DNA from 2 places in the Plantactinospora sp. BC1 genome. Region 2 is predicted to be linked to the other one. Evidence: predicted binding sites of a transcription regulator. Region 2 holds the regulator's gene; the other holds the start of a gene.
What was found. Region 2 encodes HrcA, which represses chaperone genes, less so after heat shock. Its sites were predicted from a motif close to GGTTNGCACNCTCNNNNNGAGNGTGCNAACC; they were not measured.

Region 1 (14,970 bases), 310 kb from region 2:
GGTACGGGCCGAAGAGCGTCTCCAGGTAGTCGGCGACCTTGGTGGTGCTGGCCATGGCCGTGTCGGCGGCACCCCTGCGCACCGAGTCGGCCACCGCCGTATAGAGCGGCCGCCCCTTGTGGGTGCCGGTCTTCACCCGGTACTTACCGATCACCAGCGTGCTCAGGTAGCTGGCCATCGGCGTGCTCTCCGACCATTTCCAGGTGGTCCAGCCGGCGTCGACGGTACTGCCGCCCGGGGTGCCGTTGCTGATCGCCACCAGGCCCTTCGGCACGGTGATCTCGAAGCTGTAGGTCGCCTTGTCCACCGGGTGGTCGTTCACCGGGAACCAGGTGCTCGCCGACTCCGGCTGACCGAGCGCGATCGCGCCGTCGGCGGTGTGCAGGAAGCCGCCGTCGCCAAGGTCCTTGTTGCGCAGCGGTGCGGGCTTACCGTGGTACTCGATCACCGTGCTGAACCGGGTGCCGGTCGGCAGCCCCTTCGCCGCGGTGACCACCAGTTCGTTGCCCTGCCGGGCGGAGGTCGCCGGTGCGCCGTCCACGGTGACCGACCGTACCGTGAGGCCGGCCAGGTCGAGGTTGAACCGGGCCAGGTCGGCGGTGGCGCTCGCCGAGACCGTCGTCGTGCCGCTGAGCTGGTCGGTCTTCGGGTCGTACCGGACCTTGATCTCGTACCGGTCGACGTCGTAGCCGGCGTTGCCATACGTGGGGAAGTAGTCGTCGCCGACACCGTTTGCACCCGGCTGGAAGTTGTAGCTGGGGGTGGCGGAGGGGGTCGGGCCGGGCGGCACCGCCGTCTTCTCCGGGTCGCCCTGGCAACCGGTCAGGCCGAGCGCGCCAGCCACCACCATGCCGACTGCCGCCCGATAGCGCCGCGTCGTCGTCATCTGCACCAATCCGTGAGTGATTCCCGACGCGACCTGCTGCGCCGTGGGGACTGTGACCCTACCGTCGGTGATTCGTCACGGGCTGCCGGGTCACCGGCCGTTGCGATCGGACGTACCACCCGATCGCCTGGCCAGATCAACACGTTCAGGGAACGGGTGGTGCCGTGGTGCCGGAGAGCCAGGCGTCGAAGAGCGGCCGCAACGGCTTCCCGGAGACCCGCTCGGCGTGCGCGACCAGGTCGTCGGTGGTCGCGTTGCCGTCCCGCCGCTCGGTCGTCCAGCTCGTCAGGATCCGGAAGAACATCTCGTCGCCGACCGTACGCCGCAGCGCGTGCACGGCCAGCGCACCCCGCTTGTAGACCGCCCGGCTGAAGATCTCCGACCGGCCCGGGTCCAGCGCCGGCTCCGCCCAGTCGGTGCCGGCGTACTCCTGCTCGAACATCGTCTGCGCGCTCGGCCCGCCGTCGTGCTCGGTCCAGAGCCACTCGGCGTAGCTGGCGAAGCCCTCGTTGAGCCAGAGGTCGCTCCAGCGCCGGATCGAGACGCTGTCCCCGAACCACTGGTGCGCCAGCTCGTGCGCCACCACCTCCAGGTTCGGGCCGGTGGCGAAGAACGAGGGGCCGTACACCGGGCGGGACTGGGTCTCCAGGGCGTACCCGATCCGGCTGTCGGCGAGCGCGATCCCGCCGTACGCCTCGAACGGGTACGGGCCGAACCGGCTGGCCAGGAAGTCGACGATCTCACCGGTACGGGCCAGTGACCGCTCCGCCGGCCCGCCCGCCGGCAGGCCCTCGGCGATCGCGGTGACCAGCGGCTTGCCGGCGTGCGTACCGGTGCTGACCCGGTATTTCCCGATCACCAGCGTGACCAGGTAACTGGCCATCGGGGCCCGCTCCGCCCAGCGCCAGGTGGTCCAGCCGGCGTCGGTGCTGCTGCCGCCCGGGGTGCCGTTGCTCAGCGCCGCCAGCCCGTCGGGCACGGTGGCCTCGATCCGGTAGGTCGCCTTGTCCAGCGGATGGTCGTTGACCGGGAACCAGGTGCTCGCCGACTCCGGCTGGCCGAGCGCGATCGCACCGTCCGAGGTGTGCAACAGCCCGCCGCTGCCCAGCTCGGGGCTGGTGATCGGGGCCGGCTTGCCGGAGTAGCGGACCCGTACCCCGAACCGGCTGCCCTCGCCGAGCCCGGTGGCCGGGGTGACCACCAGCTCGGCGCCGGTCCGAGCGTGCGCGGCGTCGACGCCGTCCACCTGTACGGAGGAGACGGTCAGCCCGGCCAGGTCGAGGTTGAACCGGGACAGGTCCTGGGTGGCGGTCGCCTCGATGCTGGCGTCGCCGGTCAGCTCGTCGGTCGCCGGGTCGTACCTGACCCGGAGGTGGTAGCTGGCGACGTCGTAGCCGCCGTTGCCGTAGGTCGGGAAGTACGGGTCGCCGATCCCGGGCGCGCCGGGGCGGAAGCCCCCGGTCGGCCGGTCGTCCCGGCGGGTGCCGGTGCAGCCGCCGGTCGAGAGCGCCACCAGCAGCGTCGCCAGTACGCCGGCCAGCGCCGGCCGCCCCGGCCTGATCATCACGCCTCCGCGATCACGGTGGCGACTACCGGTCGAGGACGAGCCCCACCTTCTGGAACTCCTTCAGGTCCCGGTAGCCGCACTTGGCCATCGCCCGGCGCAGCCCGCCGAACAGGTTCAGTTGGCCCTCCGGGTCGTCCGACGGCCCGTAGAGCAGTTTCTCCATCGAGCCGAGCGGCTCGTCGGCCACCCCGTAGGCGCCGCGCGGCAGCTTCGGGTGGCTGGCCGCCGGGTGCCACCAGGCACCGCCGGCCGGCGCCTCGGCGCAGAGCGAGAGCGGCTCGCCGAGCATCACCGCGTCGGCGCCGCAGCCGAGCGCCTTGGCGATGTCGCCGGAGGTCTGGAGGTCGCCGTCGGCGATCAGGTGCACGTACCGGCCACCGGTCTCGTCGAGGTAGTCCCGGCGGGCCGCCGCCGCGTCGGCGATCGCGGTGGCCATCGGCACCCGGATGCCGAGCACCGACTCGGTGGTCGACCAGTCGTCGCCGCCGAGCCCGACGATCACGCCGGCCGCGCCGGTACGCATCAGGTGCAGCGCCGTCTTGTAGTCGGTGCAGCCACCGGCGACGACCGGCAGGTCGAGGTCGGCGATGAACTCCTTGAGGTTCAACGGCTCGTCGGTGGTGGAGACGTGCTCGGCCGAGACGATGGTGCCCTGGATCACCAGGATGTCCACCCCGGCGTCCAGGATCACCGGGGCCAGCGCCAGGGTGTGCTGCGGGGAGACCCGGACGGCGACCGTGGAGCCGCCCTCGCGCATCTGCCGGACCCGCTCGGCGATCAGCTCGGGGCGGATCGGCTCGGCGTACACCTCCTGGAGCCGGCGGGTGGCCGCGGAGCCCTCCTCCAGCCGGGACAGCTCCTCCAGGATCTTGGCCGGCTCCTCGTAGCGGGTCCACAGCCCCTCGACGTTGAGCACCCCGAGCCCGCCGAGCCGGCCGAGGGTGACCGCCGACTCCGGGCTCATGGTGGCGTCCGACGGGTGCCCGACGCAGGGGATCCCGAACTGGTACGCGTCGAGCTGCCAGGCGGTCGAGACGTCGTCCACGTCCCGGGTACGCCGGCTCGGCACGATCGCGATGTCGTCCAGGTGGTAGCCGCGCTGTGCGGTCTTGCCCAGCCCGATCTCGACCACGTCACGCATGGGTCACTCCAGAGTAGAAAGGGGGGTGGTGGCGGGGAGGCGGTGACCGTCAGCGGGTGTGGTAGTTCGGTGCCTCGACCGTCATCTGGATGTCGTGCGGGTGGCTCTCCTTCAACCCGGCGGCGGTGATCCGGATGAGCTGTCCCCGGCGGTGCAGCTCGGGGATGGTCTCCGCGCCGACGTAGCCCATCGCCAGCCGCAGTCCGCCGACGAGCTGGTGGGCGACCCGGGCCAGCGGGCCACGGTAGGGCACCTGGCCCTCGACGCCCTCCGGCACCAGCTTCTCCTCGCTGGCCACGTCGTCCTGGAAGTAGCGGTCCTTGGAGTACGACCGGGCCTGCCCGCGCGACTGCATCGCGCCCAGCGACCCCATCCCCCGGTACGCCTTGAACTGCTTGCCGTTGATGAACATCAGCTCGCCGGGGCTCTCCTCGGAGCCGGCGAGCAGGCTGCCGAGCATCACGGTGTCGCCGCCGGCCACCAGCGCCTTGGCGATGTCGCCGGAGTACTGGATTCCGCCGTCGGCGATCACCGGCACCCCGGCCGGGCGGGCGGCCCGGGCCGCCTCCATGATCGCGGTGATCTGCGGTACGCCGACCCCGGCGACGATCCGGGTGGTGCAGATGGCGCCCGGCCCGACCCCGACCTTCACCGCGTCGGCACCCGCCTCGACCAGCGCCTTCGCCCCCGCGTAGGTCGCCACGTTCCCGCCGATCACGTCGACGTTGGTGTCCTTCTTGAGCCGGCCGACCATGTCGAGCACGGCCCGCTGGTGCCCGTGCGCGGTGTCCACGATCAGCACGTCGACCCCGGCCTCGACCAGCGCGCGGGCCCGCTTGTAGGCGTCCTCGCCGACCCCGACGGCGGCGGCCACCCGGAGCCGGCCGGCGTCGTCCTTGGTGGCGAGCGGGTACTGCTCGCTCTTGGCGAAGTCCTTGACGGTGATCAGGCCGCGCAGCCGCCCGTCCGGGTCGACGATCGGCAGCTTCTCGACCTTGTGCCGGCGCAGCAGGTCGAGCGCCTCCTCCTTGGTCACCCCGACCTCGGCGGTGACCAGCGGCATCGGGGTCATGATCTGGCGTACCGGGGTGCCGCCGTCGGTGACGAACCGCATGTCGCGGTTGGTCACGATGCCGACCAGAGTGCCCTGGGCGTCGGTCACCGGCACCCCGGAGATCCGGTAGCGGCCGCAGAGCGCGTCGACGTCCCGCAGGGTGTCGTCCGGCCCGCAGGTGACCGGGTTGGTGACCATGCCGGCCTCGGAGCGCTTCACCAAGTCGACCTGGAGCGCCTGGTCCTCGATCGAGAGGTTGCGGTGCAGTACCCCGATGCCGCCGTTGCGGGCCATCGCGATCGCCATCCGCGCCTCGGTCACCGTGTCCATCGGGCTGGAGACCAGCGGGATGGCGATCTCGACGTTGCGGCTGAGCCGGGTGATGGTGTTCACCCGGCTCGGAATGATCTCGGACTCGCCGGGTTGCAGCAGTACGTCGTCGAAGGTCAACCCGAGCGGCACCACCCGGGCCGAACCGGCCGGCAGTTCGGGCAGGTGCCCGGCGAGCTGGTCGGCGTCGGTGGCCAGCGGAAGGTCGTTGGTGGGTCGGTTCTCCACGATGTGTCCCCTGCTGCTGTGGTTGACGATGCTTGTTGACGGTGCTCTGGTCGGTTGACGGTGCTCCGGTTGACGGTCGACGACGGTCACCGCCGACCCGGCCGCGATCTCGCCGACGCGGGTCGGTCGGCGCTGAGCTGGTCGGACAGGCTGCCCGCGCGGGGCGGCGCCAGGGTTCGCCCCGGGGTACGGCGCGATGGTTCATCGTACCCATCCGGCGGGGTGGGCGTCGCGGGCGCGGGTACAGCGGCGGTACAGGCCACAACGGGTGACCACGCCGGGCGGTGTTGGGACTACGGTGGAGGGGTGCACGAGGAGCCGATCGACCCGTTCAACGGTGACCCCGCCGATCCCTCCGCCGGCCTTGACGACCCGGGCGAGGAGACCGAACTCGACCCGCTCAGCGAGGTCGAGCGCCAGGACGTGCTGGAGGACCTCGCCGACCTGGAGATCTACCAGGCGCTGCTGGGTCCGGTCGGGGTACGCGGCCTCGTGATCGAGTGCGAGGACTGCCGGGAGCCGCACTACTTCGACTGGGACCTGCTCCGGGGCAACCTGCGGCACCTGCTGACCTCCGGCCGGCCCCGGGTGCACGAGCCGGCCTACGATCCCGACCCCGATCATTACGTCACCTGGGAATACGCCCGTGGCTACGCGGACGGGGTGCACGACACCCTGAGCGAGACCGCCGACGAGAACGAGGGCGAGGCCGAGACCGAGACCCCGCGCTGAGCGGGGACGGCCCACCGGGTGGGGGTCAGGCCACCAGGCCGGCCCGGAACCCGGCCGCCACCGCGTGCGCCCGGTCCCGGGCTCCGAGCTTGCGGAACAGGCGCCGGGCGTGGGTCTTCACGGTGTCCTCGGAGACGAAGAGTTCCCGGCCGATCTCCGCGTTGCTCTTCCCGTCCGCCATCCCGACCAGCACCTGCATCTCGCGCTCGGTCAGCACCGGCCGGCGGGCCGGAGCGGCCCGGCCGGCTCCGCCCGGGCCGTCGGCGCCGCGCGACTCCTGGCCCGGAGCGCCTCCGCCGGGCCCGTCCGGGCCGGCCTTCTCCGCCGGGTACGACTGCCCCGGGGCGGTACCGGTCGAGGTGCCCTGGTCGGTCGGCGCGTTCGGGTCGTCGCCACGCTGGGCCGGTACCACCGCCGGCCCGGTCGGCTGTTCCCCGGTGGTCTCGCCGGCACCGGTACGCGATTCCGGGTCCTCGCGCCGACGCGGGGCCGACTCGTCCCCCGGTGAGCGGCCGCCCGGCGTCTCCCCGCCCGGACCGTCCCGGCCGGGTCCGGTGGGCGCCCGCACCACACTGCCCAGCCGCTGCCCGGCCGAGGGCTGGCCGCCCGGCTCACCGGGCTCGCCGCCGCGGCCGGCGCCGACGGGGCCGGCCTGACCGCCACCGGCCAGCGCGCCGCCGGGCAGGGCGGCACCGCCCCGACCGGGCCGGCCGCCGAGCAGCAGGATCGCCTTCGCGACCACGCTCACCAGGTCGTGGTCGCTGCCCTGGATCAACCCCCGGGCGCCGGCCGCGATGGTCGCCGCGGCGACTCCCGGGTCCTCGGCGCCGAGCAGCAGGATCGCCGCCCCGGGTGACCGGGCCAGGACCCGCCGGGTGAAGCCGACGCTGTCCGGGCGGGTGAGCGCGGTGTCCGCGAGCACCACGTCCGCCGGCCGCTCGGCGAGCCGGAGCATGGCTTCGGGGTCGGACACCGCGGTGCGGACAGCGGCGGCCAACCCGAGCCGGGCCGCCGCCGCCGCGACGTTCTGGGCCGCGAGCGGGGTCCGGACGCAGACAAGAACGGTGCGCACGGTGCTCTCCTCTCCGCAACGAGGAGACCACGCCGGTGAATGATCATGATGAGTTTCCACGGATGAACCACAAACTTTTTGGACGATTCGCCCCAGGGAGCGGATTCGGCGCCAGAAGTTCGCGATCAAGTACGTGTGAGCCGTCCACACCCGGGGTACCGGAACCCGTGGTCGGATCGGTGCGCCTGCGCGGCCCGCCGCCCGGATCTCGGCCGAGCAGGTCATCGCGGTGCCGCGCGGAAGGAGGGTGCTGATGTCGAACGTACGCAGGCTGCCTGGACCCATCGTCGATCTGTGGGAGTGGCAACGGCTTGGCGCGTGCCGGGGCCGGGACAGTGCCCAGTTCTTCCACCCGGAGGGTGAGCGAGGCTCGTCCCGCAACCGTCGCGAGGCCAGCGCCAAGGCGGTCTGCGTGACCTGCCCGGTTCGTGCCGAATGCGCCGCCCACGCGCTCGCCGTACGCGAGCCGTACGGGGTGTGGGGTGGCTTCAGCGAGTCCGAGCGGCTCCGCCTGCTCGCCGTCGGCTGGGAGGACCTCGCCGACCGTCGACAGAGCCGGGTGGACGTGGCCAGGCTGGAAGCCCGGCTCGGCCGGCCGTTCCGGTCGACGATGCCCGCCACCAACGCTCGGCCCGAGCCGGTACCGATCCAACGCTCCGCCTGACCCGACGACGGCCCGCGCCCGGCCCGCCCCCGGGCGCTCAGCCCACCGTCACGGTGACCGTGTGCCAGCCGGTGGCCCCGTCCGGCTCGACCGGGCGCGACTGCCCGGTCTGCACCGTCCCGGTCGCGTCGGTCGCGCGGACCCGCAGGGTGTGCTCGCCCGGGGTGGCGAGCCATCGCCAGGACCACTGCGCCCAGGTGTCGGTGGAGACCGATCCGGCCAGGGTCGCCGGCTGCCAGTCCCCGTCGTCGACGCGTACCTCCACCCGGCGGATCCCGACGTGCTGCGCCCAGGCCACCCCGGCGACGGTGACCGGGCCGGCCGGCACCGTCCGGCCCGCCCGTGGGGTGTCGATCCGCGACTGGGTCTTGACCGGCCCCCGCGCCGACCAGCCCCGGGGCACCCAGTAGGCGTCGAAGTCGGCGAAGCTGGTCAGCTCCAGCTCCACCACCCACTTGCAGGCCGAGACGTAGCCGTACAGGCCGGGCACCACCACCCGGGCCGGGAAGCCGTGCTCGATCGGCAGCGGTTCGCCGTTCATCCCGACCGCCAGCATCGCGTCCCGGCCGTCGGTGAGCAGCTCGGTCGGGCTGCCGCAGGTCCAGCCGTCGGAGGAGCGCGCCACCACCTGGTCGGCGCCGGGCAGCGGCCCGGCCTCGGCGAGCAGCGGGCCGAGCGGTACGCCGAGCCAGCGGGCGTTGCCGACCAGCTCCCCGCCGACCTCGTTGGAGACGCAGGCGAGGGTGATGTGCCGTTCGATCATCGGCCGGGCGAGCAGGTCGGCGAAGCGCAGCGTCACCGGGTTCCGCACCCGACCGTGGATCCGCAGCCGCCAACTCTCCGGGTCCACCCGGGGCACCACGAGTGCGGTGTCGATCCGGTAGAAGTCCCGGTTCGGCGTGACGTACGACGACAGCCCCGGAACCCCGAGTTCGGCGGCTGCCGGCACCGGCGCCGCCGGGCTGGCCGGGGCCGGCAACTCGACCGCCGCACGGGCGGCCGAGACACCCCGCCGGGTCGACAGCCAGCGCCCGCCGAAGCCACCCACCGCCGCCCCGCCGACCGCGAGCCCGACCCCGGTCAGGAACCGCCGCCGGGCGTACTCGTCCGGGTGGGCGGTGACCGCGACGGTCGGTGCGGCCAGGGACCGGCCGAGCGGTCCGGCGACGAAGAGCCGCAGTACGCCGGCCGCGAGTACGGCGCCGACCAGCGAGGGGAGCGCGGCGAGCGGGCCGGCCCCGGGCCGGGTCAGCGCCGCGAGTACCCCGACCGCGCCGAAGAGGGCGATCCCGGCGTACCCGAGGGGCCGTGACCGGACCGCGACCAGCCCGACCAGGACGGCGAACCCGGCCAGCAGCACGGCGGTGCCGACCAGGAGTGCGATCTTGTCGTAGACGTAGAAGACGTCGACGGCGAACCGCTTGAGCGGGGCGGGCGCCAGGTCCACCACCGCGCCGCCGACCGCGACCAGCGGGGCGGAGCGGGCGCCGGTGAACACCGCCACCACCTCGGCCGCGCCGACCGCGACCGCCGCGGCGGCCACCCCGGCCAGCGCACCGAACCGGCGCGGCAGGCCGCCGCGTCCCGCCGGGGTCGTCGCCATCGGCCCGTCACCGCCCAGATCCGGGAGCACCCTCATCGGACCAGTGTCCGTCGGCCGTGGCCCGGGCGGAAAGGCGCGCCGGGGTACGTGGGCCGGGGGCGGCGACAGCCCGGAAACGAAGATCCGCGTGAGCGGGGCCGGACGTGGAGAGTCCCACGCCGGCCCGCTCACGCGGATCCCGGTGTCGCGGTCGGGCGGTGCGGATCGGTGTGATCCGGACCGGACCGGTCAGAAGCCCGGACCGTGCTGGTGGCCGTGACCGTGACCGTGGCCGTGCCCACCGGCGGCGGCCGGCTCGGCCTTCTCCGGCTTCTCCACGACCAGGCTCTCGGTGGTCAGCAGCAGCCCGGCGATCGACGCCGCGTTGGTGACCGCGTTGCGGGTCACCTTCACCGGGTCGATGATGCCGGCCTTGGCCAGGTCCTTGTACTCGCCGGTGGCGGCGTCGAGGCCGTTGCCCCAGCCCTGCTCGGCGACCTTCTGCACCACCACGTAGCCGTCGTGGCCGGCGTTCTGGGCGATCCACCGCAGCGGCTCGACCAGTGCCTTGCGGACGATCGAGACGCCCACCTTCTCGTCACCGGTCAGGCCCAGGTCGCCGTCGAGCGCCGAGCGGATCTGCACCAGCGCGGCGCCGCCGCCCGGTACGGTCCCCTCCTCGACCGCGGCCTTGGTCGCGGCGATGGCGTCCTCGATGCGGTGCTTGCGCTCCTTCATCTCGACCTCGGTCGCCGCACCGGCCTTGATCACCGCGATGCCGCCGGAGAGCTTGGCCAGCCGCTCCTGGAGCTTCTCGCGGTCCCAGTCGGAGTCGGACGCCTCGATCTCCTTGCGGATCTGGGTGATCCGCTCGGAGACGTCGTTGTCCCGGCCCCGGCCGTCGATCACGGTGGTGTTGTCCTTGTCGACCACCACCCGGCGGGCGGTGCCGAGCACCTCCAGGCCGACCGAGTCGAGCTTGTAGCCCAGCTCGGGGGCGACCACCTCGCCGCCGGTCAGGATCGCCATGTCCTGGAGCATCGCCTTGCGCCGGTCACCGAAGCCGGGCGCCTTCACCGCGCAGACCTTGACGGTCTTGCGGATCGCGTTGACGACCAGGGTGGAGAGCGCCTGCCCCTCCACGTCCTCGGCGATGATCAGCAGCGGCTTCGCGGTCTGGAGGACCTTCTCCAGCAGCGGCAGCAGCTCCTCGATCGAGGAGATCTTCTGGGTCGTGATCAGGATGTACGGCTCGTCGAGCACCGCCTCCTGCGACTCGGTGTCGGTGACGAAGTTCGGCGAGATGAAGCCCTTGTCGAACTGGAGACCCTCGGTGACCTCCAGCTCGGTGGCGAGGGTCGAACCCTCCTCGACGGTGATGACGCCGTCCCGGCCGACCTTCTCCATCGCCTCGGCGATCAGGTCACCGATGGTGGCGTCCTGCGCCGAGATGGTCGCCACGTTCGCGACCGACTCCCGGCTGCCCACCTCGACGGCCTTCTCCAGCAGTGCCTCGGAGATCTTCTCGGCGGCCAGGTCGATGCCCCGCTTGAGCGCGGCCGGCCCGGCGCCGGCGGCCACGTTGCGCAGCCCCTCCCGGACCATGGCCTGGGCCAGCACGGTGGCGGTGGTGGTCCCGTCGCCGGCGACGTCGTTGGTCTTGGTCGCCACCTCCTTGACCAGCTGCGCGCCGAGGTTCTCGTACGGGTTGGTGAGCTCGATCTCCTTGGCGATGGTCACGCCGTCGTTGGTGATCGTCGGAGCACCGAACTTCTTGTCCAGGACGACGTTGCGCCCGCGCGGGCCGAGAGTGACCTTGACCGTGTCCGCGAGCGTGTTGACACCGTGCTCCAGCAGGTGCCGGGCGTCATCCGAGAAGCTCAGAATCTTCGCCATTGTGTAAACAGGGTCCCTTCACGAGCGCTGCCCCGGCCCGGCAGGGCCGGTCCGGGGCAGCGTCACTGGATCAGTCAGATCACTTCTCGATGACGGCGAGGACGTCGCGGGCGGAGAGCACCAGGTACTCCTCGCCGGCGTACTTGACCTCGGTGCCGCCGTACTTCGAGTAGATGACCGTGTCGCCGACCTTCACGTCAACCGGGATCCGGTTGCCGTCGTCGTCGAAACGGCCGGGGCCGACAGCGAGGACGGTGCCCTCCTGCGGCTTCTCCTTGGCGGTGTCGGGAATCACGATGCCCGACGCCGTGGTCGTCTCAGCCTCGTTCGCCTGGACCAGGATCCGGTCCTCGAGCGGCTTGATCGCAACCTTGGTCGCGGTAGTCACGGGCATACCCTCCTGGGGTACTGGTTTCTGTGCCGGCCGGCGAGCCGACCAGCGTCAATCTGCCACATGCCACCGGGCGGGTCCGTCGTCGCGGGTGCCGGTCCGCCTGGCGTTCAGCTCCCGGACAGCGGCCCGAAAGCTGGCACCCTCGGTTTGAGAGTGCTAACGGCAGGTTATGCCGACGGCTAGCACTCCGTCAAGGAGAGTGCCAACCCGACACGCCCGGGACCGCCCCCGGCCGGCACAATGCTCCGGTGGACGTCGAGCAGCTCGCCGCGCTGCGTACTCCGGACGGGTCAACCGCGCTGGCCACCGCCGCCGAGCTGGCCGGCGGCGACCCGCTGGGCGCGGCGGCCGCGCTGCGCTCGGCCGGGGTACCCCCGGGGCTGGCCGCCGCCGCGCTGACCCAGGCCGAGCTGCGGCGCCGGGCGACCGCCAAGTTCGGCCCGGCGGCGGCCCGGATGTTCTTCACCCGGGCCGGGCTGGAGCAGGCCACCCGGGCCGGGGTCGCGGCCCGCCGGGCCGCCCGGCTGCGCGCCGCCGGGGTGTCCACCCTGGTCGACCTCGGCTGCGGTCTCGGCGCCGACGCGCTCGCCGCCGCCCGGGCCGGCATCCGGGTGTACGGCGTGGAGGCGGACCCGGTCACCGCGGCGATGGCCGCCGCGAACGCCGAGGCGGCCGGGGTGGCGGACCGGTTCACCGTCACGCTCGGCGACGCGACCCGGTTCGACCTGACCGCCGTCGACGACCCGGCAGACGCGGTCTTCTGCGACCCGGCCCGGCGCCGGGCCGGCACCGGCCGGCGGATCTTCGACCCGGCCGCCTACTCCCCGCCCTGGGACTTCCTGCTCGGCCTCGCCGACCGGGTGCCCCGGACGGTCTTCAAGGTGGCGCCCGGGATCGACCACCGGCTGCTGCCGGCCGGCGCCGAGGGCGAGTGGGTCAGCGTCGACGGCGACCTGGTCGAGGCGACCGTCTGGTCCGGCCCGCTCGCCGCCAAGCCCCGCCGGGCCACCCTGCTGGCCGGGACGGCGGTGCGGGAACTGACCGGGGACGGGACCCGCCGGGCCCCGGTCGGCCCGGTCCGGCGCTTCCTCTACGACCCGGACCCGGCGGTGGTCCGGGCGCACCTGGTGGCCGAGTTCGCCGGTACGGTCGACGGCACCCTCGCCGACCCCGAGATCGCGTACGTCTACGCCGACACCGCCCGGCCCACCCCGTACGCCCGGTGCCTGGAGGTGCTCGAGTCGCTGCCCTTCTCACTGAAGCGGCTGCGTACCCGGCTGCGCGACCTCGACGTCGGGCGGGTGGAGATCCTGAAGCGGGGCTCGGCGCTGGAGCCGGAGCGGCTCCGCCGCGACCTGCGGCTGACCGGCTCGCTGCCGGTCAGCCTGGTGCTGACCCGGGTCGCCGACGCACCCACCGTGCTGCTCTGCCGTCCGGTGCCGGCCCCGGAACCGGCGGCGTCGACCGGGTAGGGTGCGGACCGTGGCGGGCAGGGGCACACCGGCGACCGCGCTGCTGACGCGGCAGCGGATCCCGCACACGCTGCACCCGTACGACGTCGCGCCGGAGACGCCGAACTACGGCGCCGAGGTGGCGGCGGCGCTCGGCGTACCCCCGGAGCGGGTCTTCAAGTCGCTGGTCGCCAGCGTCGACGGGGTGCTGACCGTGGCGGTGGTACCGGTCACCGGGGAACTCGACCTGAAGACGCTGGCGACGGCGGTCGGTGGCAAGCGGGCGACGCTGGCCGACCGGACGCTGGCCGAGCGGACCACCGGCTACGTCCGGGGCGGGATCAGTCCGCTGGGTCAGCGCAAGGCGCTGCGTACCGTGGTCGACGCCTCCGCCGAGCGCTTCCCCACCATCTACGTCTCGGCGGGCCGCCGGGGGCTGCAACTCGAACTCGCCCCGGCCGACCTGATCCGGCTCACCTCGGCCACCACCGCGCCGGTCGCCGCACCCTGATCCCGGTCCTCGGTCGCCCGGTCCACGCCCTCGGCCGGCGGTCCGGGCGGTCCGTCCGGGCCGCCGCAGGAACGATCATTTCCGGCGTATCGCCACCGGCCGATCCCGGGATGTCGCTCACGTTGCCGAATTGTTATCGCCAACAACAAACTCGTGGCCTCGGTGACCTTGCCCCGAGGAGTCTTCGCGCAATACGTTGCCGGACACAACAAAAGTGAGGCGGGCGATCGCCACGGCCCACCGACGCCCCGCCGGAGCGCGACCCGGCGGAGCCGCTATCCAGGCAGCCCAACGGGGGGAGGCCACGGGCCGCACGACGACCGTCCAGGCGTACCACCGCTGGAACCCGAGACACCACACCCACCCCGAAAGGACCCGTGCAATGCGCAGAGGGATCCTCACCATCGCCGCCGTGGGCCTGCTGACCACGGGCGGCCTCGCCGCCTGCGGCGACGATTCCGGCGACGGCAGCGGTAACACCCCCGAGCCGAAGATCGGCGTCATCCTTCCGGACAGCGCCTCCTCGGTCCGCTGGGAGACCGCGGACCGCAAATACCTGGAGGCGGCGTTCGACGCGGCCGGCGTCAAGCACACCATCCAGAACGCCCAGGGCGACAAGGCGCAGTTCCAGACCCTCGCCGACCAGATGCTGACCGAGGGCGTCACCGTCCTGATGATCGTCAACCTGGACTCCGGCACCGGCAAGGCGGTGCTGGACAAGGCCAAGAGCCAGGGCGTACCCACCATCGACTACGACCGGCTGACCCTCGGCGGCTCGGCCGAGTACTACGTCAGCTTCGACAACGAGGCCGTCGGCAAGCTCCAGGGCGAGGGTCTGGTCAAGTGCCTGACCGACAAGGGCGTCAAGAACCCGGTAATCGCCGAACTGAACGGCTCGGAGACCGACAACAACGCCACGCTCTTCAAGAACGGCTACGACGGCGTACTGAAGGCCAAGTACGACTCCAAGGAGTACGTCAAGGGCCCCGACCAGTGGGTACCCGCCTGGGACAACGCCCAGGCCGGCACGATCTTCGAGCAGATGATGACCCAGCAGAACGGCAAGATCGACGGCGTACTGGCCGCGAACGACGGGCTGGGCAACGCGGTCATCTCCGTGCTGAAGCGGAACAAGCTCAACGGCAAGGTTCCGGTGACCGGCCAGGACGCCACCGTGCAGGGCCTGCAGAACATCCTCGTCGGTGACCAGTGCATGACCGTCTACAAGGCGGTCAAGCAGGAGGCCGACGCGGCCGCCGAGCTGGCGATCGCGCTGGCCAAGGGCGAGAAGAAGGCCGCACCCACCACCGTCCGGGACCCGGAGGGCAACCGGGACGTGCCGGCCGTGCTGCTGGAGCCGAAGGCCATCTACAAGGAGAACGTCAAGGACGTCGTCGCCGACGGCTACGTCACCAAGGAAGAGCTCTGCAAGGACGCCTTCGCCGCCGCCTGCACCGAGGCC
Region 2 (14,970 bases):
CGGCCCGGAAGCTCAGCGCAGCCAGGGGATGCTGCGGTCGAGCAGACCGCGCTCCTTCAGCTCCTTGCGCAGCGGGATCTCGTCGTCGACGTACCCGTTCCAGTTGATGCCCCAGTAGTTGGCGGTGTGCGTACCCTCGCCGAGCAGCTGGCGCTGCACCGGGGTCCGGTTCTGGTACCACTGCCCGTTCTTGTCCGGGTGCAGCTCGTCCAACGGGCGGATCCACCGGTAGGTGTAGCCCACGAAGAGCATCTTCCGGGTGATGTTGGAGAGGTTGGTGGACCGGGAGTGCCACTGCCGCCGGTCGAAGATGAAGGCGTCGCCGGGGTTGGCCGTGATCTCCACGGTCCCCTCCGGGTCCGGGTTCTGCACCGTCAGGTCGGCCGGACGCGGCAGCGAGTTCCACAGGTGGCTGCCCGGGATGACCTTGGTGGCACCCCGGCCCTTCTCCGAGAGGTCGGAGAGCACGTACGCGACCTTGAGCGAGAACATCGGCCGGGGCAGGTTCGGATCCATCGTCTCCGGGTCCGAGTTCTGCCGGTAACCGTCCTGGTGCCAGCCCCAGTACGGCTTCTCCGGCTCCAGGGCCGGCGGGGTGACGTCCAGGTGGTTGTGGTGGGTGTAGATGTTCCAGCCCGCGAGGCCCCACATGTAGGGGAACGAGATCGGGTGGGTGAGCAGCTCGCCGAAGAGCTCGTCCCGCTCCAGGAAGCCGAGCAGGTGCAGGGTGCCGTCCTTGGTGGTGTTGCCCTTCGCCTTCTCCTCGGCGTAGACCCGGTCGACCGCCGCCTCCAGGGCCGCGCGGTGGTCCTCGGTCAGGACGTTGCGGAGCAACAGGAAGCCCTGCTCGTGGAACTCCTTGCGATCCGTGTCACTGATCGGCTCGTAGCCAGTGCGGCCGCCGTAGTCGAACACCGCGTCCCCTCCCCATAGGGTGAAACTCTTTCTGAGCACAGGCTGCCGATCGTAACTCCCTCCGCAAGACCCGCAGCCCGGCGCTCGGCCGCCGGATCGGCGGCGGCCATCCGGGGGTACGCAGGGCAGCGAGCCTTTGACACACCGCAACGAAACGGTCGAAAAATGAGGGAGCCTGTGGCGATCTGACCGTTTGTGCAATCACTGCCAGTTAGTGATCGTTCCGGGAAGCAACAGAATCGCCGGCGGATCAGTCCGCGAAGGTGGATCAGTCGGTGAGGCGGCTCAGTCGGTGAGGCGGCTCAGTCGGTGAAGACCTCGGCGACCACCTGGTGCGGTGTCGGCGGTACGCCCTTGACCGGCGCCCAGGTGCCGCCGTCCGCCGTCCACTGGAGGTCGCCGAAGCGCACCGTCTTCACCCCGTGGTCGTCGGCGTGCGACACCAGCCAGTGCGCGTAACGCCAGCCCACCTGCGGATCCGTCGTCGGTACGGCCAGACCGGTCAACTCGGGCGGCACCGAGGTCTCCAGCCGGCCCCAGTCGAGCTTCAGCCCGGCGGCCAACGCCACCGCCGCCGCGTTCCCGCGCATCGCCGGCTCCCGGCCCACCGTGCAGGCCACCGCGCCGGTGGCGTTGCCCAGCAGGGCCCGGGTCAGCACCTCGGACTCGTCCGCCCACTGCTGGTACGCGTTGGGGAAGGCCGACCGCTGCACCCGCTGGGCCGCGACCGTGACCTCCATCTGCTCCCAGCCCCGGACCCTCTTCAGCGCGTTGTAGAACCTGGTCGCGGCGTAGCGCGGATCCCGGATCTGCTCCGGCGTGCCCCAGCCCTGACTCGGCCGCTGCTGGAACAGCCCGACCGAGTCCCGGTCACCGCCGGCCAGGTTGCGCAGCCGGGACTCCTGGAACGCGGTCGCCAGGGCCACCACCACGGCCCGCTCCGGCATCTTGCGCCGGATGCCCACCGCGGCGATGGTGGCCGCGTTCGCCATCTGCTCGGCGTTCAACGTGACCCGGCCGTCCGCCTCGACCACGCAGCCGGGGGCGGCGCTGGGTAGCGGCAGCTTGTGCCCGAACTCCCGGGCACCCAGGTAGACGCCGAATCCGGCAACCGCCGCGAGCGCCACGCCCGCTGCCACCACGGCCCGAGTCCGCACCGCCACCCCCTGCCCGATAGTCGGACACAGCCTACTTCGACCGCCCAAAATCCGGACCGGGTCACGGTCGGGTCAGCGGCCGGCCGGGCCCGAGTCAGCTACCGGGTACCCACCGGGCGGGCCGTTTCTCCCCGAACGCCGCAACACCCTCGCGCCCCTCCTCGGAGTGGAAGTACCGCACCGAGAGGTCGCGCAGCCGCGCCAGCTCGGCCCGGAAGCTCTCCGTCGAGCCGCGCCGGAGCAGCTCCTTCGCCCCGGCCAGCGCGCCGGGGGCACCCCGGACCAGCGCCAGGCAGTACGAGGCGACCGTCTCGTCCAGCGCCTCGGCCGAGGTGACCGTGGTGACCAACCCGATCTCGGCCGCCCGACGGCCGTCGAAGGTGTCCCCGGTCAGATACAGCTCGGCGGCGGCCCGTGGCTGCAACCGGGGCAGCACGGTCGCCGAGATCACCGCCGGGATCACCCCGAGCCGTACCTCGGTGAACGCGAAGGTGGCCTCCTGGGCGCAGATCGCCACGTCGGCCGCCGCGATCAGGCCGAGCCCACCGGCCCGGGCCGGCCCGCCGATCCGGGCCACCACCGGTTTCGGGCACTCCCAGATCGCCGCGAGCACGTCACCCAGCATCGCCACCGGCACCGTGCCCTCGCGGTACGCCGCCGCCGTCTCCTTCAGGTCCGCACCCGAGCTGAAGACCGGCCCGGTGTGCGAGAGCACCACCACCCGGACGTCGTCGTCGGCCGCCGCCGCGCCCAGCGCGTCGAGCAGTTGACCGAGCAGGGCGCTGGAGAGCGCGTTGCGGTTGCGCGGGCTGTCCAGGGTGAGAGTTGTCACTCCGTGCGTGGTAGACACCCGGACGAGCGGATCAGGGGCTGAGGTCATGCCGGCACACTAGTCCCATGCCTGGAGTGCTCCCAGCGGGCGAGCCCGTACCCGTCGACGGGGCGCTGCCCGCCGCCGCCCTGGCCACGGTGGGTGACCGCGGCTTCGGCGTCTACGTCCACGTGCCGTTCTGCGCCAGCCGCTGCGGCTACTGCGACTTCAACACGTACACCGCGACCGAACTCGGCGGTTCGGCGGGCCGGGACGGCTACGCCGACCAGGTACTCGCCGAACTGCGCCTGGCCGACCGGGTGCTGGCCGACCGGCCGCCGACCCGGGTCGACACGGTCTTCGTCGGCGGCGGTACCCCCACCCTGCTGCCCCCGGACGACCTGGCCCGGATCCTGGACGGCATCGACCGGACCTGGGGACTTGCCGCCGACGCCGAGGTCAGCACGGAGGCGAACCCGGAGTCGGTGACCCGGGAGTCGCTCAAGGCGCTCCGGGCGGCGGGCTACACCCGGATCTCCCTGGGCATGCAGTCGGCCGCCCAGCCGGTGCTGGCGATCCTCGACCGCCGGCACACCGCCGGCCGGGCCACCGAGGCCGCGCAGGAGGCCCGGGAGGTCGGCTTCGACCACGTCAACCTGGACCTGATCTACGGAACGCCGGGGGAGCGGGCCGAGGACTTCGCGGCGTCGCTTCGGGCGGTGCTGGCCGCCGGGGTCGACCACGTCAGCGCGTACGCCCTGATCGTCGAGGATGGCACCCGGCTGGCCGCCCGGATGCGGCGCGGCGAGCTGGCGTACCCGGACGACGACGTGGCGGCGGACCGCTACCTGGCCGCCGAGGCGGCGCTCTCGGCGGCGGGTTTCTCCTGGTACGAGGTCTCCAACTGGGCCCGTACGCCGGCCGCGGCCTGCCGGCACAACCTGCTCTACTGGACCGGCGGCGACTGGTGGGGCCTCGGCCCCGGCGCGCACAGCCACGTCGGCGGGGTCCGCTGGTGGAACGTCAAGCACCCGTCGAGTTACGCGGCCCGGCTGGCGGCGGGGCACTCCCCGGGGCAGGCCCGGGAGGTGCTCTCGGCCGAGGAGCGGCGGACGGAGGAGGTGCTGCTCGGGCTCCGGCTCGCCGCCGGGCTGCCGCTGTCGGTCCTCGACGACGCCGGTCGGGCGGCTGCGGCCGGAGCCTGCCGGACCGGTCTGCTGGACGGGGCGGCGTACGACGCGGGGCGGGCCGTGCTCACCCTGCGCGGCCGGCTGCTGGCCGACGCGGTGGTCCGGGACCTGCTGCCCTGATCCGACCCGTTTCGACCCCGGACGGCGCGACGGCCCGCGCCGGAGCCGGCGCGGGCCGTCGCGGAGACGGTTCGGACGTTACTTGATCATGCGGATGGTCATCGGGTACCGGTACAGCACGCCCTCGTTGGCCTTCATGCCGGCGATGACCGAGAAGATCAGCACGATCACCCAGGCGATCAACGGCAGGAAGAACAGCACGATGGTGCAGGTCCCGACGATCAGCGAGACGATCGAGATGATGCCCCAGGTGATCTGGAAGTTGAGCGCCTCGACCGCGTGCGCGCGTACGGTCGGCGACTCGTTGCCCTTGGCGAGCAGCGCGACCAGCGAGGCGATGAAGCCGACCACGATGCCGCCGAAGTGCGCGATCAGGGCCCAGGTCTTCTCGTCGCTGTTGGCGTAGCCGGACGGTGCCGGGGCGCCGTACGGGTTGCCCGGCGGCGGGTAGCCACCCGGCGGCGGGTAGCCGGCGCCCGGGTACCCACCCGGGGGCTGACCGCCGGGGGGCGGGTAGCCGCCACCGGGAGGTGGGTAACCGCCGGCCGGCGGGTAACCGCCGCCGGGCGGGGGATAACCGCCACCGGAGGTCGGATAGGTCCCGCCACCTGACGTCGGGTACGTCCCGCCACCGGAGGTCGGGTACGTCCCCGCGCCCGAGGTCGGGTACGTCCCGCCGCCCGAGGTCGGCGGGGGCGTGCCGGGCGCACCGTACTGCGGTGCGGCGGGCGGGGGGTACCCCTCGCCTGGTGTCGGGTATTGGCCCGGATTCATCGGGGTGGTCGGGTCCTGGGGCGGACCGCCGTATTCTCCGGGAGGGCGAGGCGGTTCAGTCATGGAGGTCACGGTAGGACTCCCGATCAACCAGCGCCAGCCGCCCCCCGAATCGAATCTGGACAATGGCCGACCGTACCTGCTAGGTCCACCGGGGTAGGGTGTGCTGGCAAGCCTGTTGTCCAGGTTCGGATATCCCCTCCAAACGATCATCGCGCCGGGTACGCCTTGGTCGTAGACTGGCACTCGCTACAGTCGAGTGCCAGGGCGGACCTGGCCCGACCGTCGTGGTCGCCCCGGTCGTTTCGCCCAGCCGGGGCCGGGACGTCGCAGGGAGGTGAGGATGGGTCTCGACGACCGCAAGCTCGACGTGCTGCGCGCGATCGTGGAGGACTACGTCGCCACCCAGGAGCCGGTCGGCAGCAAGGCCCTGGTCGAGCGGCACCAACTCGGGGTCTCCCCGGCCACCGTCCGCAACGACATGGCCGTGCTGGAGGAGGAGGGCTACATCCGGCAGCCGCACACCAGCGCCGGCCGGGTGCCCACCGACCGTGGTTACCGGCTCTTCGTGGACCGGCTCTCCCGGGTCAAGCCGCTCACCCCGGCCGAGCGCCGGGCGATCGAGCGTTTCATGGTCGGCGCGGTGGACCTCGACGACGTGGTGCACCGTACGGTCCGGCTGCTCGCCCAGCTCACCCGGCAGGTGGCCGTGGTGCAGTACCCGAGCCTGGCCCGCTCCGCCGTCCGGCACCTGGAACTGGTGCCGATCTCCACCACCCGGCTGATGCTGGTCATGATCGCCGACACCGGTCGGGTGGAGCAGCGGCTGGTCGAGCTGCCCATCCCGATCAGCGCCGACGACGTGACGGACCTGCGCCGGCTGGTCAACGAGCGGCTCGTCGGCAAGAAGCTGGCCGACACCCCGCCGCTGGTCCAGGCGCTGGTCGAGGAGGTGCCTCCGGGGCTCCGCCCGGCGATGACCACGCTCGCCACGGTGCTGCTGGAGACCCTGGTCGAGCGGCACGAGGAGCGGATCGTGATGGCCGGCACCGCCAACCTGACCCGGGGCGGACTGCTCGACTTCCAGGGTTCACTGCGACCGATTCTCGAGGCACTCGAGGAGGAGGTCGTTCTGCTCAAGCTGATCGGCGAGGTGGAGCCGAACACCCTCCAGGTGCGCATCGGCGACGAGAACGAGATCGACAATCTGCGGGCCACCTCGGTGGTCAGCACCGGATACGGTCCGGGTACGACCATCGTCGGCGGACTCGGCGTGTTGGGGCCCACTCGGATGGACTACCCGGGCACCATCGCCACGGTGCGGGCCGTGGCACGCTACGTCGGCGACGTGCTGGCGCAGAACTGACCACCAAGCTCACCCCTGACGACCGGCGGACGGTAACGCGAGACAGACATGAGGACACGGAACGCAGTGGCCAAGGACTACTACGGGATTCTCGGCGTCAGCCGGGACGCCTCCGACGACGACATCAAGCGCGCCTACCGCAAGTTGGCGCGGCAGTACCACCCGGACGTTAATCCGGATCCGGAGGCACACGAGAAGTTCAAGGACATCAACGCCGCGTACGAAGTCCTCTCGGACGACCAGAAGCGGCAGATCGTCGACCTCGGTGGCGACCCGCTGGCTCCCGGTGGCGGCCCCGGTGCCGGCCCGGGCGGTGCCGGTGGGCCGTTCGTCGGCTTCCAGGACATCATGGACGCCTTCTTCGGTGCGGCGGGTGGTTCCCGGGGGCCGCGCCCCCGTACCCGGCCGGGTGCCGACGCCATCCTGCGGCTCGAGCTCGACCTGCACGAGACGGCCTTCGGGGTCGAGGCGCCGATCGCGGTGGACACCGCCGTGCTCTGCACCACCTGCACGGGGGCCGGCACGGCGCCCGGCACCCACCTGGCGACCTGCGAGGCGTGCGGCGGGCGGGGCGAGGTGCAGTCGGTCCAGCGCACCTTCCTCGGCCAGGTAGTCTCGTCCCGGCCGTGCACCGTCTGCCAGGGGTACGGCACGGTCATCCCGCACCCCTGCCCGACCTGCGCCGGGGACGGCCGGGTGCGTACCCGTCGCTCGCTGACCGTCAAGATCCCGGCCGGCGTCGAGGACGGCATGCGGATCCGGCTGGCCCAGCAGGGCGAGGTCGGCCCCGGCGGCGGTACGGCCGGCGACCTCTACGTCGAGATCCACGAGCGGCCGCACGACGTCTACTCCCGCAAGGGCGACGACCTGCACTGCCGGGTCACCGTGCCGATGACCGCCGCCGCACTCGGTACCCGGCTGACCATCAAGACGCTGGACAGCGAGGAGCCGGTCGACGTCAAGCCGGGCACCCAGCCGGGCTCGACGCTGCGGCTGCGCGCCCGGGGAGTGCCACACCTGCGCGGTACCGGCCGGGGCGACCTCTACGTGCACCTCGACGTGCGTACCCCGACCAAGCTCGACGCCGAGCAGGAGCGGATGCTGCGCGAGTTCGCCAAGACCCGGGGCGAGGAGGTCGCCGAGCTGACCAAGCAGGGCGGCTTCTTCTCCCGGATGCGCGACGCCTTCAACGGCCACGCCTGACGGCCACGCCTGACGGCCACGCCTGACGGTCACGCCTGATTGGCGCGTCGTCCGGCCGGCGAGCCGTGCCGGCCGGACGACCCGCTAACCTGCTCGCCGTGAGCGCGCCGCTGTTCCTGGTCGAGTCGTTGCCGCCGGACGACTCCGTCACGCTGGACGGTCCGGAGGGGCATCACGCGGCGACCGTGCAGCGGCTGCGTACCGGCGAGGAGCTGCTGCTCGCCGACGGACGCGGCGGCACCCTGACCGCCGTGGTCACCGCCGTCGGACGGGGCACCCTGACCGCCGCGGTCACCTCCCGGCGGTACGTCGACCCGCCCGACCCGAGGCTGGTGGTGGTGCAGGGCATCGCCAAGGGCGACCGGGCCGAGCTGGCCGTGCAGGCGATGACCGAGGTCGGGGTGGACGAGATCGTGCCCTGGGCGGCGGAGCGTTCGGTGGCGCAGTGGCGCGGCGACCGGGGCGCCCGGGCCCGGGACCGCTGGGCGGCGACCGCCCGTGAGGCGGCCAAGCAGGCCCGCCGCGCCTGGCTGCCGACGGTCGCCGGCTCGGCGCAGGCGCCGGACGAGTCGACCCGGGCGGTGGCCCGGCGGGTCGCCGAGGCGGCGGCCGGTTTCGTGCTGCACGAGGAGGCGCGGGCGCGGCTCGGCACCGCCGACCTGCCGCCCTCCGGCGACATCGTGCTGGTGGTCGGTCCCGAGGGAGGCGTGTCGCCGGCCGAGCTGGCGACGCTCACCTCGGCGGGTGCCGTACCGGTCCGGCTCGGCCCGGAGGTGCTGCGTACCTCGACCGCCGGCGTAGCCGCCCTCGCCGTACTGTCGACCCGGCTCGGCCGGTGGTGACCCGCAGTTCAAGATTCTTGTAGATCTGTGGTCAGCTCCGAACCACAGATCTACAAGAATCTTGCGGGAAGGGGTGGGTCAGCGGTCGAGGGTGGTGGACTGGCGAACGTCGGCGATGCTGTGCGCCGCCTCGACCCGGTAACGGCCGGGGCGGGTCTGCCAACCGTCCCGCTCCCAGACCTGGAAGGTCCGGGCCGGCAGGGGCACCCGGACCGTCGCCGCCGCTCCGGGAGCCGCCTCGGCAGCGGCGAAGCCGGCCAGCCAGCGGACCGGGCGGTCCGGCTCGGCGGCCTCCGGGCCGACGTACACCTGCACCACCTCGCGGCCGGGACGGCGACCGGCGTTGCGGACGGTGACCACCGCGACCGGCCCCTCCGCCCCCTCCTCGACGGTCAGCGACTCGTACGCCCAGTCGGTGTAGCCGAGGCCGTGCCCGAACGGGAAGAGCGGTGCGGCCCGCCAGCCCCGGTAGCCGACGAAGATCCCGTCGGTGTAGTCGAGCACCCCGTCGACCGGGGTGGTGGAAAGCGCCGGGCAGTCCTCCGGGCGGCGTGGCCAGGTGGTGGGGAGCCGTCCGCCCGGTTCCGCCCGGCCGAGCAGCACGTCGGCGAGCGCCGCCCCGGCCTCCTGCCCGGGAAACCAGGTGAGCAGGATCGCCGCCACCTCGTCGGCCCAGGGCATCAGCACCGGGGAGCCGGCGTTGACCACCACCACCGTCCGGGGATTGGCCGCCGCGACCCGCCGGACCAGCTCGTCCTGCCGGCCGGGCAGCGTGAGCGTGCTCCGGTCGAACCCCTCCGACTCGACCTCCTCGGTGGTGCCGACCACCACCACCGCCACGTCGGCGTCGGCGGCGATCCGGACCGCCTCGTCGAGCAGGGCGTCGTCCGGGGCGACCGCGGGCTCGGCGTGTCCGAGGGTGACGGAGACGAAGCCCGGGTGCTCGCCGTCGACCATCCGGCGGGTGAGCCGTACCTCGACCGGCTCACCGGCCCGTACGGCGATCTCGAACCGGCGCTCCACGGTGGCCCGGAAGACGGTGCCGGGCTCCTCCGACGGCTCGTAGAGCGGGCCGTCGAAGAGTTCCGTGCCGTCCACGGTGAGGGTGAGGACCCCGAAGCCCTCGACGGCGAGCCGGGCGGTGCCGCTGCGCAGCGGCGTGTGCACGGCGGTGAGTTCGATGCTGGCCAGCTCCTCCGGCGGCAGCCCGTCGGGCAGCTCACCCATCCAGCGCACCGTCGCCCGGTCCAGCTCCGTCCGGTAGCGCTCCCGGCCGTCGGCGTCGCGCAGCGTCGCGGTGATCGGCGTCCAGGCCACCCCGCCGGCCGCCGGCAGCCGGAGCCGGGGGTCGGCGCCGACCGCGTGGTCGAGGTCGGCCTCGGGCAGCGCGGCGGTCAGCCCGGCGAGCGGGGAGATGGCGTGCGGCGGCACGACCAGCGCACTGCCGCCGCCCTGGATCCGCGCGTCGTCGGCGAGCGCGCCGAGCACCGCGACCCGGCGCAGCTCGCCCGGATCGAGCGGCAGCAGGTCGCCGTCGTTGCGGGCCAGCACGAAGGAGCGGACCGCGACCGCGTGCGCCAGGGCGGCGCCGTCCGGCGGGCGCGGCCGGTCGGCGGGGGCCACCGCCGGGGGTACGCCGTCGAGCAGCCCGACCCGGCCGGCGAGCCGGAGCACCCGGCGTACCTTGTCGTCCACCTCCGTCTCGGCGACCGTGCCGGCTCGGACGGCGGCGACCAGCGCGGCGCCCCACGGGTCCCCGGCGGCCGGCATCACCACGTCGAGGCCGGCGTTCGCGGACGCCTCGGTGCTCCTCGCCGCCGTCCAGTCCGAGACCACGATCCCGTCGAAGCCCCACTCCCGCTTGAGCAGGTCCCGGAGCAGGCCGGCGTGCTCGGTCATGGTGTGCCCGTTGACCCCGTTGTACGCCGCCATCACCGCCCAGACCCCGGCGGCGACGATCCGTTCGAACGGGGCGAGGTAGAGCTCCCGGAGTGCCCGTTCGGAGACCCGGACGTCCACGGTCATCCGGTCCGTCTCCGAGTCGTTGGCGACCAGGTGCTTGACCGTGGCCCCGACGCCGAGGTCCTGTACGCCGGTGACGTAACCGACGCCGATCTCGGCACTGAGCAGCGGATCCTCCGAATAGCACTCGAAGTGCCGGCCGCCGAGCGGGCTGCGGTGCAGGTTGACGGTGGGGGCGAGGAGCAGGTGGATGCCGTTGCGCCGGCATTCGGCCCCGAGCACCCGGCCCGCCTGCCGGGCCAGCGCAGGATCCCAGGTGGCGGCCAGCGCGGTCGGGCTGGGCAGGGCGATCGACGGGTTGTCCGGGGCCCAGCGAACGCCGCGTATCCCGATCGGGCCGTCGGACATGACCAGCGAGCCGAGCCCGATCTCGGGTACGGCCGGCAGAGTCCAGAAGTCCTGGCCGGAGAGGAGTCGGACCTTGGTCTCCAGGTCCAGCGCGGCGAGCGCCCGTTCGACCACCGCCTCCGCCGGGTCGACCACCGCGTCCGCCCCGTCGGCCTTCGTCCCGTCCGCCCCGTCGGCCGCGTCGGCCTTCGCTCCGTCGGCTTCCGCCGTGTCCCGCCGATCCACCGTCATCGTCGCGCCCCTTCCACCGGCCGGATATCGATCATCCTGCCAGTCCGGGCCGCCGCCCGCCGCCCGACGACCACCGCCCGATTTCCGGACTACTCCGGTCGGCGTCGTCCGGCGCCGGTCGGCGTCGTCCGGCGGCGGCGGTCAGGTACGCAGGTAGGAGGCGCCGTTGAGGTCCACGATGGTGCCGGAGGCCCACTCCGCCTCGGGCGAGGCCAGCCAGTGCACGGCGGCGGCGATCTCCTCCGGCCGGGCGATCCGGTTGAACGGGCTCTGCGCCCGGATCGCGTCGCCGCGCGGCGCCTTGAGGTGCTCGTTGGTCATGTCGGTCTCGACGAAGCCGGGCGCGACCGTGGCGACCGCGATGCCGTACGGGGCGAGGGCCACCGCCAGGGACTGGCCGAGCGCGTTCAGCCCGGCCTTGCTGGCGCCGTACGCCGGCTGCGTCGGCTCGCCCCGGAACGCGCCCCGCGACGAGACGTTGACGATCCGGCCACCCGGCTGCGGCAGGTGCCGGGCGGCACACCAGATGGTGTTGGCCGCGCCCAGCAGGTTGACGTCGAGGGTGCGGCGCCACTGCTGCTGCCACTGCTCGTAGGAGGACTCGAAGACCGGGTGCCCGGCATCCGCACTGCCGAAGATCCCGGCGTTGTTCACCAGTACGTCCAGGCCGCCGAGCCGGTCGGCCGCGTCGTCGACCATCGTGCGTACCTCCTCCGGGTCGGCCAGGTCGGCCCGGACCACCACGTGCCCCTCGCCGGGCAGGGCCGCGACGAGTTGTTCGGCCAGCGGCGTCGAGTCGCGGTGGTGCACGGCCACCCGATCGCCTCCGGCGGCGAACGCCGTCGCCACCGCCCGCCCGATTCCCCGGGACGCCCCCGTCACCAGCACCGCTCGTCCAGTCATCCGGCCATGATGCCGGTCGCCGCCCACCCCGGCCCGACCGGGCCGGCCCGGCCCGTGCCAGAGCGCGCCGGCCGGGCCGTGTCGCGCCGTGCGCCAACCGGGCCGTGCCGCGCCGTGCGCCAACCGGGCCGCGTCGTGTCGGGTGCCGGCCGGGCCGTGTCGTGCCGGGTGCCGGCCGGGCCGCGTCGGGCAGGGGCAGCCCCTACGATGGCGATGATGGAGACCAACTGCCTGTTCTGCCGGATCGTCGCGGGCGAGATCCCGGCCACCGTCGTCCGGGAGACCGACACCACGCTCGCCTTCCGGGACATCGACCCGAAGGCACCGGTGCACGTGCTGGTGATCCCGAAGGAGCACTACGCCGACGTGGTGACCCTGACCGAGGCCGATCCGGGGCTGGCCGGCGACGTGCTCGGCACCGCGGCGGTGGTCGCCGAGACCGAGGGACTGGCCGCCGACGGCTTCCGGCTGATCTTCAACACCGGCCCGTACGGCGGGCAGGAGGTCTTCCACGCCCACGCCCACGTGTTGGGCGGCGCGCCGCTGGGGCCGATGCTGGCCCGCTGAGCGCGGCTTCCCCCGCCCCGCCCCACCGGTCGGGAAACCCGCGCGGACCGGGGCGGCCGGGGCGGTGGCCAGCGGGGACGGCCAGGTGGGCGGGCGTTAGGATCCGTGATCTTGGCGAAGGGATCGCCGGCGAGGGGGCATCGTGGCCGAGGGAGACGGACGGTTCGAGCGGCTGGTCCGGCAGGCGCAGGCCGAGTCCCGGATCCCGGCGGTCTCCGCCGCGCTGCACCGGGCCGACCGGCCGCTGCGGACCTGCACGGTCGGCACCACCGGCAACGACGCGCCGCTGGGCCCCGGTACGGCGTTCCGGATCGGCTCGGTGACGAAGACCTTCACCGCCGTACTCGTGATGCAGTGTCGGGACGACGGCCTGCTCGACCTGGACGACCCGATCGGGGCGCACCTCGACGTACCGGCGCACGGCGAACTGACCGTACGTCGGCTGCTGTCGCACACCTCCGGGGTGCAGCGCGAGCCGTACGGCGACATCTGGGACACCCTGCACACGCCGGAACTCGACGAGTTCCTCGCCGACCTGGCCCGGGCCGAACGGGTGCTCCCGGCGGGCCGCCGCTTCCACTACTCCAACCTCGGGGCCGCGCTGCTCGGCCAGGCGGTCGCCCGGCTCCGTGGCGGTACCTGGGCGGAGGTGCTCGCCGAGCGGGTACTCGGTCCGCTCGGGCTGGCCGACACCCAGCCGCAGCCGCCGGCCGGCGCGGCGACCGGGTTCCTGGTCGACGCCTACTCCGACCACGCCCGGCCGGAGCCGAACACCGACCTCGGCGCGGTCGGCCCGGCCGCGCAGCTCTGGAGCACCGCACCCGATATGGCCCGCTGGGCGGCGTTCCTGGCCGACCCGGCGGCGGTGGATCCGGCCGGCGCGGTGCTCCGGTCCACCACCCTCGACGAGATGCGCTGGCCGCTGACGGTGACCGACGAGTCGCTCTGGACCGCCGGGTTCGGGCTGGGACTCATCCTGCTGCCCCAGCGGGATGCGTCGGGCGCCGCCGAGCGGATCACGCACGTCGGGCACGACGGCGCCATGCCGGGCTTCCTGGCCAGCGTCTACGGCCGGCGTGGCGGGCCCGGCACCCCGGGGGCGATGGGGTGCGCGGTGCTCGGGTCCTCCGGTACCGGCGTGGCGGTGAACGACCTGACGCACCAGCTCCTGGCCGCCTCGGCCCAGGACGATCCCGCCGACATCGTGCCGTGGGCTCCGGGCGAGCCGGCTCCGGAGCCGTACCGTGGGCTGCTCGGCCGCTGGTGGGGCGAGGGCTTCGAGTACGTCTTCTCGTGGCGGGACGGCACCCTGCGGGCCCGGGGCGCGGCCGATCCGGCCGGAAAGCCGCCGGCCGTCTTCGCGCCGCTGCCGGACCGGCCGGACGTGCTGCGTACGGTCTCCGGCCGGGAGGTCGGCGAACTGCTCCGGCTGACCCGGGACGACCGGGGCGAGGTGGTCAGGATGCACTGGGCCACCTACCGCTTCACCCGCCGCCAGGAGACCTTCGACCGCTTCGACTTCCGCGCGAGCTGACGGCTGGTGCCTCCCGTGTGGTTCCCGCCGGCGCGCCGGGCCCCGACCTGTGCCGGAGCGGCGTCACCGCCGTCCCGTTACGCCCAGGTTGTCCAGGTCGGTGGGGGTGCCGGCCGGTCGGCGAGCGGATCGGCCGCGCCGGCCTCGCGGCGGCGGGGCGGCTCGGTGGGCTCCGGCGCGGACGGGGTGCGGCACGCCCTGCCCGGGCCGGCGGTCGGTGGCGGAAATGGGCAGCGTGCCGTCGGCGTTGAACAGATACGATGACTCCAACGTCCGCACGTCGCGCGACCGGCCGGGAGACTCCCGGCGGCGCAGCGGCACCGAGATCGGAAGCAGGTGGCACAGGGCCTCGGGCCCGACCCATGACCGGTACCCCACCCCCCGGGCAGCCCCGGGTGCAGACCAGGATCACGGTCCCAGACCCCAAGATCATGGTTAATCTGCTCGGCGCGGGCGACGAGATCCTGCGGCTCATCGAGCGGTCGATCCCCAGTGACGTGCACGTCCGGGGAAACGAGATCACCCTCACCGGTGCCCCTGCCGACAACGCCTTCGCCGAGCGGCTCTTCACCGAGCTGCTCGAGTTGATCGAGAAGGGCGAGACACTGACCACGGACGCCGTGCGGCGTACCCTCGGCATGATCGAGCAGGGCGGCACCGAGCGCCCCGCCGAGGTGCTGACGCTCAACATCCTGTCCCGGCGCGGCCGGACCATCCGGCCCAAGACGCTGGGCCAGAAGCGGTACGTCGACGCGATCGACGGCAAGACCATCGTCTTCGGCATCGGCCCGGCCGGCACCGGCAAGACCTACCTGGCGATGGCGAAGGCCGTGCAGGCGCTCCAGGCCAAGCAGGTGAACCGGATCATCCTGACCCGGCCGGCGGTCGAGGCCGGCGAGCGGCTCGGCTTCCTCCCCGGCACCCTGCACGAGAAGATCGACCCCTACCTGCGGCCGCTCTACGACGCGCTGCACGACATGCTCGACC

Region 1: a site for HrcA is predicted at 11,678-11,708, ahead of groES (co-chaperone GroES). Genes of this name have one in related genera too.

Annotation. Positions count from the first base shown of each region.
Region 1 covers NZ_CP028158.1:7,511,724-7,526,693, reverse strand. Annotated here, with positions in the region: gene C6361_RS33055 (M1 family metallopeptidase) at 1-886, opposite strand, end outside; gene C6361_RS33050 (M1 family metallopeptidase) at 1,032-2,450, opposite strand; gene C6361_RS33045 (GuaB3 family IMP dehydrogenase-related protein) at 2,476-3,594, opposite strand; gene guaB (IMP dehydrogenase) at 3,644-5,206, opposite strand; gene C6361_RS33035 (DUF5319 domain-containing protein) at 5,513-5,938, shown strand; gene C6361_RS39360 (response regulator transcription factor) at 5,964-6,155, opposite strand; partial or broken gene C6361_RS38565 (helix-turn-helix transcriptional regulator) at 6,149-7,010, opposite strand; gene C6361_RS33020 (WhiB family transcriptional regulator) at 7,264-7,674, shown strand; gene C6361_RS33015 (molybdopterin-dependent oxidoreductase) at 7,712-9,277, opposite strand; gene groL (chaperonin GroEL) at 9,506-11,152, opposite strand; gene groES (co-chaperone GroES) at 11,232-11,546, opposite strand; gene C6361_RS33000 (methyltransferase domain-containing protein) at 11,795-13,018, shown strand; gene ybaK (Cys-tRNA(Pro) deacylase) at 13,029-13,508, shown strand; gene C6361_RS32990 (sugar ABC transporter substrate-binding protein) at 13,891-14,970, shown strand, end outside.
Region 2 covers NZ_CP028158.1:7,202,475-7,217,444, reverse strand. Annotated here, with positions in the region: gene C6361_RS31685 (phytanoyl-CoA dioxygenase family protein) at 13-915, opposite strand; gene C6361_RS31680 (hypothetical protein) at 1,218-2,078, opposite strand; gene C6361_RS31675 (enoyl-CoA hydratase-related protein) at 2,167-2,952, opposite strand; gene hemW (radical SAM family heme chaperone HemW) at 2,970-4,193, shown strand; gene C6361_RS31665 (DUF4870 domain-containing protein) at 4,272-5,030, opposite strand; gene hrcA (heat-inducible transcriptional repressor HrcA) at 5,311-6,333, shown strand; gene dnaJ (molecular chaperone DnaJ) at 6,400-7,536, shown strand; gene C6361_RS31650 (16S rRNA (uracil(1498)-N(3))-methyltransferase) at 7,635-8,378, shown strand; gene C6361_RS31645 (glycoside hydrolase family 3 C-terminal domain-containing protein) at 8,457-10,979, opposite strand; gene C6361_RS31640 (SDR family NAD(P)-dependent oxidoreductase) at 11,121-11,882, opposite strand; gene C6361_RS31635 (histidine triad nucleotide-binding protein) at 12,096-12,449, shown strand; gene C6361_RS31630 (serine hydrolase) at 12,592-13,983, shown strand; gene C6361_RS31625 (PhoH family protein) at 14,346-14,970, shown strand, end outside.